DNA from 2 places in the Oceanobacillus sp. NCCP-135 genome. Region 2 is predicted to be linked to the other one. Evidence: a T-box and tRNA genes for the amino acid it is inferred to sense, from the RefSeq annotation. Region 2 holds a T-box; the other holds one or more tRNA genes.

Region 1 (7,726 bases), on a different contig from region 2:
AAAGAAGCCTGGAAACGAGTTCGAAAAACAAATAAAGTAAAACCCGGCTATAAGAAGAAAATGAAAAAACAACAAGAATCCATTAAAAGGCAGTTATCAAAGAAAAATAAATATAAATAAAATATATTATAGTGGGATAATGAGGGAGAGATATATTTAATGTTAAAAATTGGGTCACATGTTTCGATGAGTGGAAAGAAAATGCTCTTGGGTTCCAGTGAAGAAGCAGTATCTTATGGAGCAAACACTTTCATGATTTATACAGGAGCACCACAGAATACAAGAAGGAAAGCTATTGAAGAATTAAATATCATTGAAGGAAAGAAACATATGGATGAACATGGCATTGCAGATATTGTGGTACATGCACCATATATAATTAATATCGGCAATACTGTTAAGCCGGAAACGTTTGATTTAGGTGTTACATTTTTACGTAATGAAATAAATCGAACCGAGGCATTAGGTGCAAAGCAAATTGTCCTTCATCCTGGAGCACATGTTGGAGCAGGGACCGAAGAAGGGATAAAAAAGATTATTGAAGGTTTAAATGAGGTACTGGAACAAGATAAAGATGTTCAGATTGCATTGGAAACAATGGCTGGAAAAGGTACGGAAATAGGAAGAACCTTTGATGAATTGGCTCAAATTATTGATGGCGTAACACATAACGAAAAATTATCTGTTTGCATGGATACATGTCACGTTCATGATGGTGGATATGATATTGTAAATGATTTCGATCATGTATTAAATGATTTTGATAAAATAATTGGTTTGGATCGCTTGAAAGTAATTCATATAAATGATAGTAAAAATGAACGTGGTGCCCATAAGGATCGTCATGAGAATATAGGCTTTGGTCATATAGGATTTGAAGCCTTACATTATGTTATTCATCATCCGCAGTTAAATCATTTACCAAAGATATTAGAAACACCTTATGTTGGTGAAGATAAGAAAAATAAGAAACCTCCATACAAGTTTGAAATAGAAATGATAAAAGATGGTTCATTTATTTCAGATTTAAAAGAAAAAATTGTTAATGGTTAAATTAGGAAGAGGCACTTTAAGAGATTGCCTCTTTCCTCTTTTTAGTTAAATAAATGCTCTAAGTCGTAAGTTTTTATTAACTGATAAAATAACTTCTGTGCTTTTTTTGCAGTTTCAGCATTTGTAAGTATGGATAGTTGATGAAACATTTTTTCCCGATTCTTTTTATTAAATGGGTCAACTGGATTTCTTTTTATATAATTTGAAATATTTTCTGCCTCCGTCTGTGAAATTGAAAAATCGTATTGCTTCCCATAATAAATTATTTCCTCAGGTGAAAGCTGTTTTAGTTTGTTTTTGATCATTTCTTTAATAAAAATAGACATAATCTCATACTCCTTTGGAATAGATACTCTGGTTAATATATGCAGGACAAATTAAATATGGAACAGTACCATTTAATATTTACCAGAAATTAACATAATTATATAAGTGATTAATCCATAAACTATAACCGCACCTCAATTAGAAGAAAGGGAGGTCTTGTTTATGGATGAATTTCAAAAGTATAAAAATAATGAAACAGAGAAACCACCAAATCATGGAGAACGAAAAAAAAACCAAGATTTTGTTGGTATTGAGCCAGATAGCTCTAGGAATGAGGAGTTTGCTGCCGAGTTAACGGCAGATGATTATGATGAAGTAGTAAACCATCAAGACAGAGATGTTAATAGCACGTTTGGCTGGATTGGTTTAGCTTTATCGATTGTTTCATTTTTCATGATGCCAATCATCCTTGGAGCAGCAGGGATTATCCTTGGTTTTGTTTCCAGAAGTCGTGGTGCGGATACCTTAGGTAATATCGCTATTGCTGCAGGGGCAATCTCTATTATCATTACACTGTTTATATTACCGTTTGTTTAGAATGTGGGAGGCTGTCATTTCAGCCTCTTCTTTTTATTTCAAGTTATAAACAGGAAAATAATAGAAGGTGTCAGGCTTGAGGTTAAGTGGATCTTTTATTTGCGGATTTGCTGTTTTAAAATCAGATAAAATTTGGTTCATATCCAGTAGATGTACATTATCTTGATTTATTTTTTCAACAATAGAAAGAACTGTTTCTCCTGGTTCGACTTTTAATTGGAGAACAGAAAATTTTATTTCATTATTATTATTATTATTTATATCATTATGATTTTCGGATGTCAAATCTTGATATATACTTAGAATAAATAGAAGGATCAAAGTATAAAGAAATATTCTTTTTACGAAATTCATATTATTCACTCCTTTTTTAAATGAAACAATTTATACTAGTAATACGTACATTAAGTAAGTGGGAAGGAGAAAATGAGATGGATATATTTAATAACGACTGGATAGGGTTTGTGGTCACCGGATTTGCTACATTATTTTTAATTGGAGAAGTCCTGGTTAATGCGCGCGGGGTCTTTGGATTATTAGGGATTGGATTTATAACAGTATACTTTGGTGTTTATGTTGGAACAGGCTCTTTTATTCTTATGCTTATTATCTATTTTGTGGGATTATTACTTATTATCATTGATGGAAAAATAATAAATGATGGCACCCTTGCTACACTGGGAACAGCAGCAATGTTAACAGCAGTTGCACTGGCAGCCCCGAATTTAACTGCAGGAATGTATGCTGTGATTGGTGTTTTACTTGGAGGAGCAGCTTCTTTCTTTTTCTTAAAGGTATTTAAAAGAAGAGATATGTGGTCAAAAATAACATTAAAAGACCAACTAACAAAAGAAGCGGGCTATAATTCAATGAATCAGGAATATGAAAAGTTAATTAATCAGGAAGCAGTAACTTTAAACGATTTAAGGCCTGTTGGTACCATTAGAATCAATAATAAAGATTATAGCGCTGTCTCCAATGGACAATGGATTGCTAAAAATAGTACTGTTCGAATTACTGAAGTGGACGGAACCAAAATTCTTGTTGAAAAAATAACAAAATAAAATTGAAAAGATAATTCTCTGCCGAACTTAAAAAGAAGTTCAAGAGGATTATCTTTTTTTATTTATAAGAATGAGTTTTGGACATATAGGGTAGTTAATAATAGAGAGTATAGTTAGCTATGTAAATTTTATGTAAATTATCTCTAAAATCCTTTACAAATGATTAATAATCATTTAATAATGGTAAAGGTATGTGACACGTTTCAACATGAATGAAGGGATGGTAGTAGCATTGGATATCGATATACAGACACTTCTTTTTGAGTTTATCGGCGGTCTGGGTATTTTCCTGTTAGGAATAAAATATATGGGAGAAGGACTTCAGAAATCAGCTGGTGACCGTTTACGTGACATTCTTGATAAATTTACCAGTAATCCCTTTTTAGGTGTTTTGGCTGGGATAATCGTTACGATTTTATTACAAACAAGTACTGGTACAACTGTATTGACAATTGGTCTTGTTAATGCGGGGTTTATGACACTCAGACAAGCTATCGGAGTTATTATGGGTGCAAATATTGGTACAACTGTTACAGCATTTATAATAGGTATAGATATTGGAGCATATGCACTACCTATCGTTGCTCTCGGATGTTTCTTGTTATTTTTCTTTAAAAATCCAAAAGTTAATAATATTGGACAAACTGTATTTGGATTTGGTGCATTATTTTTTGGATTGGAATTAATGGGTGGAGGATTGAAACCACTACGCAGCTTGGAAGCTTTTCAGGACTTAACAATTGAGATGAGTTCAAACCCATTACTTGGAGTGGTGATAGGTACAGTATTTACGGTAATTGTACAGAGCTCGAGTGCTACAATTGGTATCTTGCAGACATTATTTGCAGAAGGAACAGTAGAATTAAAAGCTGCACTTCCAGTACTATTTGGTGATAATATTGGCACAACGATAACAGCTATTTTAGCATCTCTAGGTGCAAGCGTAGCAGCTAAAAGAGCAGCTCTTACTCATGTTGTATTTAACATTGTAGGTACGACTTTTATTATACTATTACTGATACCATTTACACATTATGTTCTATACCTACAAAGTCAGTTAAATTTAAATCCGGAAATGACTATTGCTTTTGCGCACGGTAGCTTCAACGTTGTGAATACGATTATACAATTTCCATTCATTGGTGCCCTAGCATGGTTGGTTACAAAACTAATTCCTGGTAAGGATGTTATCGTAGAATATAAACCACAGCATTTAGATCCAATATTCATTCAGCAATCCTCTACCTTGGCTTTGGACCAGGCAAAAGCGGAAGTTATTAGAATGGGTGATTATGCAACACAGGGGCTTGAAGAGACAAATCTTTATTTAACCACACATAATCAAAAGCATTCTGAAATGGCAATGCAAATTGAAGGTGCCTTAAATAACCTTGATCGTGAAATAACGGAATACCTTATCAATGTATCTGCAGGTTCACTATCGGAATTAGAGAGTGCCAAGCATACAGAATTAATGGATACTGTACGCGACATCGAACGTATTGGAGATCATTTTGAAAATATTATTGAACTTAATGATTATAAAATTTCTAATAAAGTTCATTTGACTGAACAAGCACAGCAAGATCTTAATGATATGTTTGAATTAACTATTTTAACGGTTAAGCAAGCTATAAAAGCTCTGGAGAATACGGATAGGGAAGAAGCGCTTGCCGTCGTACAAAAAGAAGATCAAATCGATAAAATGGAACGTACTTATCGCAAAAAACATATTATCCGCATGAACGAAGGTCTTTGCAGTGGTTCTGCAGGTATAGTATTTGTTGATATTATTAGTAACCTTGAACGGATAGGAGATCATGCTGTAAATATTGCTGAAGAAGTTTTAGGTGAATAAATAAACAAAGAGAAGGGGTCTTCTCCCTTCTCTTTGTTTATTATTTTACATGTTTATACAAATTTTTAATAAAAGTATTGAAATCTAATTTTTAAAATGCTATTATATATATTGTCGCTTTAAGACCTTACATATCACATGTTTTGAAACGAAAAAAAGATATTGACAGATCTTGTCGAACATGGTAAATTATATTTCGTCGCTGTTATTTTAAATGAAAATAAAACATGATAGATCATTCTAATTTAAATAATAGATATTTGTAGATTATTCCACAGTAGCTCAGTGGTAGAGCTATCGGCTGTTAACCGATCGGTCGTAGGTTCGAATCCTACCTGTGGAGCCAATATGGCGGTGTAGCTCAGCTGGCGAGAGCGTACGGTTCATACCCGTGAGGTCGGGGGTTCGATCCCCTCCGCCGCTACCAAAAAATAATATTACGGCGGTCGTGGCGAAGTGGTTAACGCACCGGATTGTGGCTCCGGCATACGTGGGTTCGATCCCCACCGGTCGCCCCATAAAGCTAAATAAAATGAAGGACCCTTAGCTCAGTTGGTTAGAGCTATCGGCTCATAACCGATCGGTCGCAGGTTCGAATCCTGCAGGGTCCACCATAAATAATCATTAAACTTCTCGGAGGTATACCCAAGTCCGGCTGAAGGGATCGGTCTTGAAAACCGACAGGCGGGTCAAACCGCGCGGGGGTTCGAATCCCTCTACCTCCTCCATACATATACAGAAGTCAGAATCAAAATTGGGTTTGGCAAACTCAGTCAGCTGGAAGAGCCACAAATTTTCTCGATTAACATTCATGTGCAGGCTTGCGAGGATTGTATCACCACTGAATAAACTTGCAACACGACGAGCACAAAACATCTTTGAATTAACATCGAAGTTATTTAAGATGCGAGAACAGAATTTAATACTAATTTAAGGCTCGGTAGCTCAGTCGGTAGAGCAAGGGACTGAAAATCCCTGTGTCGGCGGTTCGATTCCGTCCCGAGCCACCACTATTTACTAATAACAAGCGGTTAGCTTGTTTTTTTTATATTCTGCTTAGAAAGTAGCTTTCTTTAAAAAGTAAGAATGGAATAATACGTATATCGTATTATTTAGCTTTTGTATAAGTGCATATGATTTGCAAGCGGGGTAAAGCTCTGCTAACCTTATATTTAAAGGGTGAATATTCAGGTCCCTTTTAATAATAATATTATTAGAGGAGGAATTTTAGTTATGGCAAAATTTGAATTACCAGAATTACCATATGCATACGATGCGCTAGAACCAACAATCGATAAAGAAACGATGAACATTCACCATACGAAGCATCATAACACGTATGTTACTAAATTGAATGGTGCTTTGGAAGGACATGCAGATCTTCAAGTAAAATCGATTGAAGATTTAATCAGTAATTTAGATGCAGTTCCAGAAAGCGCTCGTACAGCAGTACGTAACAATGGTGGTGGACATGCTAACCACAGTCTTTTTTGGAAAGTAATGTCACCAAATGGTGGTGGAGAACCATCCGGGGAATTAGCTGATAAAATTAATGCGAAATTTGGTAGCTTTGAAAAATTTAAAGAAGAATTTCAAAATGCAGCAGCAGCTCGTTTTGGATCCGGTTGGGCATGGCTTGTATCCAACAATGGCGAGCTTGAGGTAACAAGCACACCAAACCAGGACAGCCCATTAATGGAAGGTAAATCACCCATTCTTGGTCTTGACGTTTGGGAGCATGCTTATTACCTGAAATATCAAAATAAACGTCCTGATTACGCTTCAGCATTCTGGAACGTAGTAAACTGGGATGAAGTTACAAAAAACTATAATGCAGCAAAATAAAATCGATCATAACACACACTGATAAAATTCAGTGTGTGTTTTTTCATGCCGCATTTTTGTATATCTGATACTCAAATGTTCACACTATAAATGACACAAAAGGAGTATTTGTATATGAGAAAAAGTTTGCGGTATTTTCATGAACAGATAGATGTTAGTCGGGATTTATTATTTTTATTAGTAATCGGAGGTCTCTATTCATTAGGGATTTTTTTATCTAATACATTTGTAAATATTTATTTATGGAAGCAGTCCGGTGACTATATTACAATTGCGATGTACAATTTGGCAGTATGCTTATTTCAGCCAATTACCTTTATCATAGCAGGTAAACTTGCAAAAAAAATAGACCGGGTAATTGTGTTAAGACTAGGGGTAATTTTTTTATCTCTATTTTTTTTAAGTGTGTTAATTATTGGAGATAAATCATCTACTTATAATTTCATGTTGGGCAGTCTACTAGGTATTGGATACGGATTTTACTGGCTTGCATTTAATGTATTGACATTTGAGATTACTGAACCGGAAACAAGAGATTTCTTTAATGGGTTTTTAGGTGTATTGCAGTCGTTTGGCGGAATGATTGGTCCATTATTGGCTGGTATCTTAATAGCTAAAATGGAAGCAAATATAGGCTATACAACCATTTTTACGATATCTTTTATCTTGTTTATCAGCGCTGTTGTATTCAGTTTCTTTTTAAAACGACGGCAGGCAGAAGGGGATTTTTATTTTAAAAGAATACTTGAGGAAAGACAGCATAATAAAAACTGGGGCAGAATATTATATGCACATGTTTTTCAAGGTCTGAGAGAAGGAATATTTTTATTTGTAATATCTATATGGGTCTTTCTCGTAACTAAAAGCGAATTTGCTTTAGGCATGTTTAATGTATTTTTATCTGGACTTTCAATCGTCTTTTATTTTATAGCTACAAAATTTATTAAACCGCCATTAAGAAAAAAGGCTATATTGCTTGGGGGATTAATTCTCTTTTTCTCCATCTTTATCATTTTATTCAATATAAGTTACATGCTGCTGA
Region 2 (7,726 bases):
CTCCCCCATTTAATACATTCAACACAGGATTACATGTACAGGATGATCAACGGGATGTAATTACGAACAGGGAAATACTGGCAAGAGAATTAAATATTCCGTTGAGTAATTGGGTATCTGGGGAACAGGTGCATGATACAACTGTAAAGCACATCAATCTTGATGATAGAGGAAAAGGAGCTATTACGTATAAAAGTTCAATAAAAGGAACAGATGGTTTAATTACGAATGATAAAGGAATCCTATGTACAGCTTTTTTTGCTGACTGCGTTCCATTATATTTTTTTGATCCTAAAACCGAATATATTGGTATTGCACATGCTGGATGGAAGGGTACTATTTTCAGAATAACTGAAAAAGTGGTTCGAGAGCTACAAGCATTAGGGGTAAATAAAACTAATTTAAATGTGGTTATTGGACCTAGTATTTCACAACCTTTCTATGAAGTTGGTGAAAATATAATTAAATATATTGATTCTAAAGATAGAGCAAAGACAGTTATTCCTAAAGAGAATAATCGCTATTTATTAGATTTAAAGCAATTAAATGTAGAAATCCTTTTACAATGTGGTGTATTACGTCATAATATAGATATAACAAATTATTGCACATTCAATGATAAAGATTTATTTTTTTCACATCGAAGAGACAATGGGAAAACGGGTAGGATGTTAGGATTCCTGGGCTTTTCAACATGATTATACTAGGGAGGAGTAATGGTTATAATGGATGTAGCAGCAAATCTTGAACAAATTCGAAAAACTATTGGACAGGCTTGTGAAAAAAGCCAGCGAAATCCAGATGAAATTACAGTGGTTGGTGTAACGAAATATGTTACAATAGAACGAACAGAAGAAACAATTAATGCAGGGATTAAGAACCTTGGCGAAAATCGTTTGGAAGGATTCCTTGAAAAGTTTAATCACTTTGAAGATAAGGTGAAATGGCATTTCATTGGAACATTACAAACACGAAAAGTTAAAGACGTTATCAATAAAGTTGATGCGCTTCATTCATTGGATCGTATATCACTTGCGAAAGAAATTGATAAACGTGCTGCTTCGGAAGTTGACTGTTTTGTACAGGTCAATGTGAGTGGTGAAGAATCGAAGCATGGGCTCGAGTATAATCAAGTGTTTGATTTTATAGAAGAAGTAGCGAAATATGAAAAAGTACATATCGTCGGTTTAATGACAATGGCACCACATATTGAAGATGATGAACGTTTACGAGAGGTTTTTAGAAAATTGGCTGATTTGAGAGATTCCATCACGAAGAAAAAACTACCTCATGCTCCTTGTGAATACTTATCCATGGGGATGAGCAATGATTATGAAATAGCAATTGAAGAAGGAGCAACTCACATTCGATTAGGCTCACGTTTAGTTGGATCATAATATTATCGAGGAGTGAAAAAATGAGTATTAAAAATAAAATCAAAAATTATTTTACGATGGATGACGAGTATGAATATGAATATGTTGAAGAGGAAACAGTACCAGGTAACAAAATAAACGCGGAACAAAAAAATAAAAATGTTGTTAATTTAACAACGATGCAGCAGCCGACATCTAAAGTTGTTCTTTGTGAACCAAGAACATATAATGAAGCACAGGAAATAGCAGATAATATAGTAAATAGAAGAGCTGTCGTTATTAATTTGCAACGGGTAGATAATCATCAAGCAAAGAGAATTGTTGATTTCCTTAGCGGTACTGTTTATGCTGTTAATGGCGATATTCAGAAATTGGGTGCTGAAACATTTCTATGTGCACCTGATAATGTTGATGTTTCTGGAACAATATCCGAGGCATTTGTCGAGGAAGATGAATTTCAAAAAGGATGGTAGTTAATAATGGATCTTTTACATGTAGTACTATACAATGCCTTACTAATATATAGCTATGCAATAATTGTATATATTTTTATGTCATGGTTTCCTGGGGCCCGTGAATCTTCATTTGGTCTCTTTTTAGCTAAAATTTGTGAGCCTTATTTAGAACAATTTCGAAAGTTTATTCCACCACTTGGAATGATTGATTTATCGCCGATTGTTGCAATTTTCGTTTTGATTTTAGCGAGATCCGGTCTCAATGAATTGTTTAAAATGCTCCCATTTTAAAGGAATGACATGATGGATATTTACCAACATTTTAGAAAAGAAGAACAACCATTTATCGATCAAGTTCTAGCTTGGAAAGAGCAGGTGGAACGTACCTATCAGTATAAGCTAACTGACTTTCTTGATCCAAGAGAACAGCAAATTATAGCAATGCTGATTGGACAGGAGAACGATGAATTGAATCTGTATACTAATGGTGGCGGCAATCATGCTGAAAGATGTCGCATGGTTATTGCTCCTTTCTATGAAGAAGTAACGGAGGAAACTCATCAGATGACATTGATGCAGGCAACTTATCAGGATAAGTTTATCACCTTGGAACATCGAGATGTGATGGGTGCGTTTTTATCTATCGGTATTAAGCGTAAGAAACTAGGAGATATATTCGTACGTGATGGATTAGTCCAAATAATAATGGCCGATGAAATAGCTTCATACGTTAAAGCAAATTTAACTTCAATAAATAAAGCTACTATTAAACTGGAGGAAAAACCCCTTTCAACGAAAAAAGAGAATACAGCAAACTGGTTGGAAGTGGATAAAACTGTCTCTTCACTTAGGTTAGACGTAGTGTTAAAAGAAATTTATCATATTTCCAGAAAAGAATCGGCTGAATATATCAGTAAATTACTTGTAAAAGTGAATTATAAGGTAATAGAAGATGGCAAATTTTTAGTTCAGGAGAAAGATTTATTATCGGTCAAAGGAAAAGGCAGAAGTAAGCTCGTTAAAATAAATGGCCGCACGAAAAAAGATAAATGGAAGATAACTGCTGCGATTTTAAAATAAATTATTCAGGTATCTTGCAGGAATTAATAGGTTTTTGTCGAATATAAACATCTAATGTAACTTTGTATTTCTAAACGATAAGCAATCTTATACTATCCCCTAAGGAGGTGGCCGATGTGCCATTAACACCATTAGATATTCATAATAAAGAGTTTACCCGAAGTTTTCGCGGTTATGATGAAGATGAAGTAAATGAATTTTTAGATCAGGTTATTAAAGATTATGAAATAGTAATAAGAGAAAAGAAGGAATTAAAAGAAAAGGTAAATCAACTGGATGAAAAACTGGGTCACTTTACCAACATTGAAGAAACTTTAAATAAATCAATCCTTATTGCTCAGGAAACTGCGGAAGAATTAAAAGGTAATGCAACAAAGGAATCCAAATTAATTATAAAAGAAGCAGAGAAAAATGCTGATCGAATCATAAATGAAGCATTAAGTAAATCACGCCGAATTTCCATGGATGTAGAAGAATTAAAAAAACAGGCAAAAGTATTTCGCACTCGTTTGAAGATGCTTGTAGAAGCACAGCTGGATATGATTGGTACAGATGATTGGGAAGATTTATTCAATGAAGAGCTGGGCGAGGAAAGTGAACTTATTGAGAATAAATCATAGATCTTGACGTAATCTGTAATTTTACATATAATTCATACATATACAGTTAAATACATGTTGTAAATACGTTGACAGAGACAGTATAAGAGCAATGAGCTGGTTAGCGAGTCAGGGATGGTGAAAGCCTGATACAGAACTGTTTTTAGAAAATCACTCTGGAGTATCCATTATGAATTTCAGTAGTAATGGACGTTTCATTCACGTTACGAATTTCGAGTGAATTTAAAATGATTTTTTTAAATTTATAAGGGTGGTACCGCGAGTCTTCTCGTCCCTTTTGGGATGCAGAAGACTTTTTCTATTTAAAAAGGAGGAAGCTTAAAATGGATTATAAGGATACATTATTAATGCCAAAAACAGAATTTCCGATGCGGGGAAATTTGCCTAATAAGGAGCCAAAAAGACAAGAGCATTGGGAAGAAATAAAGTTATATGAAAAGGTTCAGAATAGAACAAAAGGAAGACCGTTGTTTATTTTGCATGATGGCCCTCCATTTGCGAATGGAGATTTGCACATTGGGCATGCGCTTAATAAAATCCTCAAAGACTTTATTACTCGCTATAAATCTATGACAGGTTATCATGCACCATATATTCCGGGATGGGATACACATGGACTACCGATCGAAACAGCATTGACAAAAAATAAAAAAGTAAAGCGCAAGGAAATGAGCATTGCTGAATTTAGAAAACTGTGTGCTGAATATGCTTTAGATCAAGTCGATAGTCAGCGTACACAATTCAAACAGTTGGGTGTACGTGGGGATTGGGATAATCCATATATAACTTTAACGAAGGATTATGAAGCTGCGCAAATTCGGGTGTTTGGGGAGATGGCTAAAAAAGGGTATATTTATAAAGGCTTAAAGCCTGTTTACTGGTCACCCTCATCTGAATCTGCTTTAGCAGAAGCTGAGATTGAATATCAAGACAAACGTTCCCCTTCCATTTATGTATCATTTAAAGTTACTGACGGAAAAGGATTGCTTGAGGGTGGAGAAAAATTTATTATTTGGACAACAACTCCATGGACAATTCCGGCTAACTTGGCAATTAGTTTGCATCCAGATTTAAAATATGTTGTCGTTGAAGTCAATGATGAAAGATATATAATAGCAAATGCATTACTTGAGTTTATTACAGAAGAATTAGCATGGGAGAACCCACAAGTTGTAAAAACCTTTAAAGGTCAAGAAGCAGAAAAAATTATTACGAAACATCCGTTTTATGATCGTGATTCATTAATAATCCTTGGAGAACATGTAACTACAGATGCAGGGACAGGATGTGTTCATACAGCTCCTGGTCATGGGGAAGATGATTTTATTGTTGCTAGGTCTTATGGTATTGACGCATTTTCCCCGGTAGATGATAAAGGTTATTTCACGAATGAAGCTCCTGGATTTGAAGGCTTATTTTATGATGAAGCAAACAAAGCAATCACTGCGAAATTGGAAGAAGTCGGAGCATTGTTAAAACTTACATTTATAACACACTCTTATCCTCATGATTGGCGTACGAAAAAGCCAACGATATTCCGAGCGACATCCCAATGGTTTGCATCCATTAAGGATTTCCGCCAAGATATTTTAAATGAAATCAAGCGTATTAATTGGCATCCATCATGGGGGGAAACCCGACTTTATAATATGGTTCGTGATCGTGAAGATTGGTGTATTTCACGTCAACGTGCATGGGGTGTACCGATTCCTGTTTTTTATGGTGAAGATAATACACCTATCATTACCGACGAGACAATTGAACATGTATCTAAATTATTCAGTGAGCATGGTTCAAACATTTGGTTTGAATTGGAAGCTAAAGATCTCTTACCTGAAGGCTTTATTAGTGAACATAGTCCAAATGGAAAATTCACAAAAGAAACGGATATTATGGATGTTTGGTTTGATTCAGGTTCATCACATGAAGCAGTATTACTCGGAAGAGAGGATCATAAGCGCCCGGCAGATCTCTATCTGGAAGGTAGTGACCAATATCGAGGTTGGTTTAATTCATCTTTATCTACCGCTGTTGCTGTAACAGGTAAAGCACCATATAAAAATATTATCAGTCATGGCTTTGTATTAGATGGTAATGGTCGTAAAATGAGTAAATCTCTGGGGAATGTTATGGTTCCTGCTAAGGTGCAAAAGCAATTGGGTGCAGACATTTTACGATTATGGGTATCGTCTGTTGACTATCAGGCAGATGTACGTATTTCCAATGATATTTTAAAACAGACATCCGAAGCGTACCGTAAAATCCGTAATACATTCCGCTTTATGCTTGCAAACCTTGCTGATTTTGATCCGAAAACAGACCGAGTTCCTGAGGCAGAATTAGAAGAAGTGGATCGTTATATGCTTCATCGGCTGCAGCAATTAGTAAGCGATGTACGTGAAAATTATGAGAAATTCGAGTATTCACCGATTTTTCATCAGATCCATAATTTCTGTGCGGTTGATTTAAGCTCGTTTTATCTGGATTTTGCAAAAGATATATTATATATTGAGGCTAAAGATCATAAACGCCGCCGCAGTATTCAAACAGGTTATTATGAAACAATAACAACCCTGGTTAAATTACTGACACCAATTATTCCACATACAATGGATGAAGTATGGGAGTATATCCCAGGAGTGGAAGAAGAAAGTGTACAGTTGACAGATATACCTGAGCCAAGAAAAATAGTGGATTTAGATGTAGTAAAATGGGATCACTTTATGACTATTCGTAATGATGTATATAAAGCATTGGAAGAAGCAAGAAATGAAAAAGTAATTGGAAAATCATTGGAAGCTAAAATAGTAGTCGTTCCAAAAGATATGCAAACAAAAGAAGTATTAACTTCAATGGAACATCTGCATCAATATTTAATTGTATCTGAAGCTGTAGTTAGTGACAGCAATGCAGATTCCAAAGAATATAAGTATGTCGATGTGGCAGTGGAAAAGCATCCTGGTGAAAAATGTGAACGGTGCTGGATGGCATCCAATACGGTCGGAGAAGATAATGATCATCCTGAACTGTGTACACGATGTGCAGATGTTGTAAAAGAACATTACGGAGCATAAATTTTAATAAATTACTCCTCATACTTTGTAAAATTAAAGACAGGTGATGGTATATGAAGTCCTTAAAATCAACGATTTGTCTTTAATGTTGCACATTATATTACTAAAGGTACATCACTATTTTTGAGTGGTGTACTTTTTTTCTGCTTAGGAAATTATAAAATTTAAATGCTGTGGATAACTTAGGGATCTTAAAATATAAAGCTCCTAAATCAGAAAAACCCGGACATACTTTTATGCAGATGATACACTACATGGCTCTTTCTCAAAGACGGTGATATTCATCCGTAAGTTCCCCTGCTTTTAGAACAGTATAGACGTTGATCAGTTCAATACTAGCTCGGCTGCCTCCCCTGCGTAAAGACCGTTTATGTTTCCTTTTTATCATTCTATTTGAGAAAGAGCCCACTACATTGGGATAATATAAAAAGAAATGAGTGTATCTTTATGAAAAAAATGACTAATTTTACTGATCAGGATCGAATCAGATATAAAACTATTTTCAATGAATTGGCTGGCCACATTGACGAAAAAACTAGGAGACTAATAGCTGCGGCTATGGTTAAAACACTAGGATTCGGAGGCCAAAAGGTTATCTATGAACTTACAGGTGTCTCGCCAGATACGCTAAAACTTGGGGTCGAGCAGTTGAATGGCATTGCTTCCTTGGATGATGAACGAATCCGCCGACACGGTGGTGGTCGAAAACCAATCACGGAAATCTATCCCGAAATAGAGAAAGAATTGTTGAAGTTATTTGCGGACAGTACGCAAGGCGACCCAGAGTCACCGTTATTGTGGACCACCAAAAGTTTGGATCACCTTGCAGGAGCGTTGACAGATATGGGCTATCCAGTCAGTGGAATGACCGTATCACAGCTGCTTGCCAAAAATAACTATAGCCTGCAATCAAACAATAAACGATTGGGAGCAGGGGCCGATCACCCGGATCGCGACGTGCAATTTCAACATATCAATCAAACAGTCACGGAATTTCAAGAAGAGGGAAATCCTATCATCTCTGTGGATACAAAAAAGAAAGAGTTGATAGGCAATTATAAAAACAACGGGAAAGAGTATCAAAAGAAAGGACAACCAATTGATGTAAACGACCATGATTT

Evidence for each region. A T-box is a leader RNA that pairs with one kind of tRNA and senses whether it is charged. The one in region 2 lies ahead of ileS (isoleucine--tRNA ligase), so its partner is inferred to be a tRNA-Ile.
Region 1: it has a tRNA-Ile gene. The T-box ahead of ileS (isoleucine--tRNA ligase) is inferred to sense a tRNA for this amino acid. The anticodon was not compared.

What each region holds. Positions count from the first base shown of each region.
Region 1 covers NZ_BAAKSZ010000008.1:102,789-110,514, forward strand. Annotated here, with positions in the region: gene AC6HVZ_RS07950 (DEAD/DEAH box helicase) at 1-120, shown strand, start outside; gene AC6HVZ_RS07955 (deoxyribonuclease IV) at 160-1,053, shown strand; gene AC6HVZ_RS07960 (DUF2624 family protein) at 1,095-1,379, opposite strand; gene AC6HVZ_RS07965 (hypothetical protein) at 1,543-1,917, shown strand; gene yqfZ (protein YqfZ) at 1,951-2,271, opposite strand; gene AC6HVZ_RS07975 (NfeD family protein) at 2,349-2,981, shown strand; gene AC6HVZ_RS07980 (Na/Pi cotransporter family protein) at 3,190-4,839, shown strand; tRNA gene AC6HVZ_RS07985 (tRNA-Asn) at 5,111-5,185, shown strand; tRNA gene AC6HVZ_RS07990 (tRNA-Met) at 5,190-5,266, shown strand; tRNA gene AC6HVZ_RS07995 (tRNA-His) at 5,282-5,357, shown strand; tRNA gene AC6HVZ_RS08000 (tRNA-Ile) at 5,377-5,453, shown strand; tRNA gene AC6HVZ_RS08005 (tRNA-Ser) at 5,475-5,567, shown strand; tRNA gene AC6HVZ_RS08010 (tRNA-Phe) at 5,774-5,849, shown strand; gene AC6HVZ_RS08015 (superoxide dismutase) at 6,073-6,684, shown strand; gene AC6HVZ_RS08020 (MFS transporter) at 6,799-7,726, shown strand, end outside.
Region 2 covers NZ_BAAKSZ010000001.1:289,028-296,753, forward strand. Annotated here, with positions in the region: gene pgeF (peptidoglycan editing factor PgeF) at 1-698, shown strand, start outside; gene AC6HVZ_RS01360 (YggS family pyridoxal phosphate-dependent enzyme) at 726-1,397, shown strand; gene AC6HVZ_RS01365 (cell division protein SepF) at 1,418-1,849, shown strand; gene AC6HVZ_RS01370 (YggT family protein) at 1,856-2,122, shown strand; gene AC6HVZ_RS01375 (YlmH family RNA-binding protein) at 2,135-2,911, shown strand; gene AC6HVZ_RS01380 (DivIVA domain-containing protein) at 3,028-3,531, shown strand; T-box leader at 3,591-3,810, shown strand; gene ileS (isoleucine--tRNA ligase) at 3,855-6,605, shown strand; gene AC6HVZ_RS01390 (ISAzo13 family transposase) at 7,062-7,726, shown strand, end outside.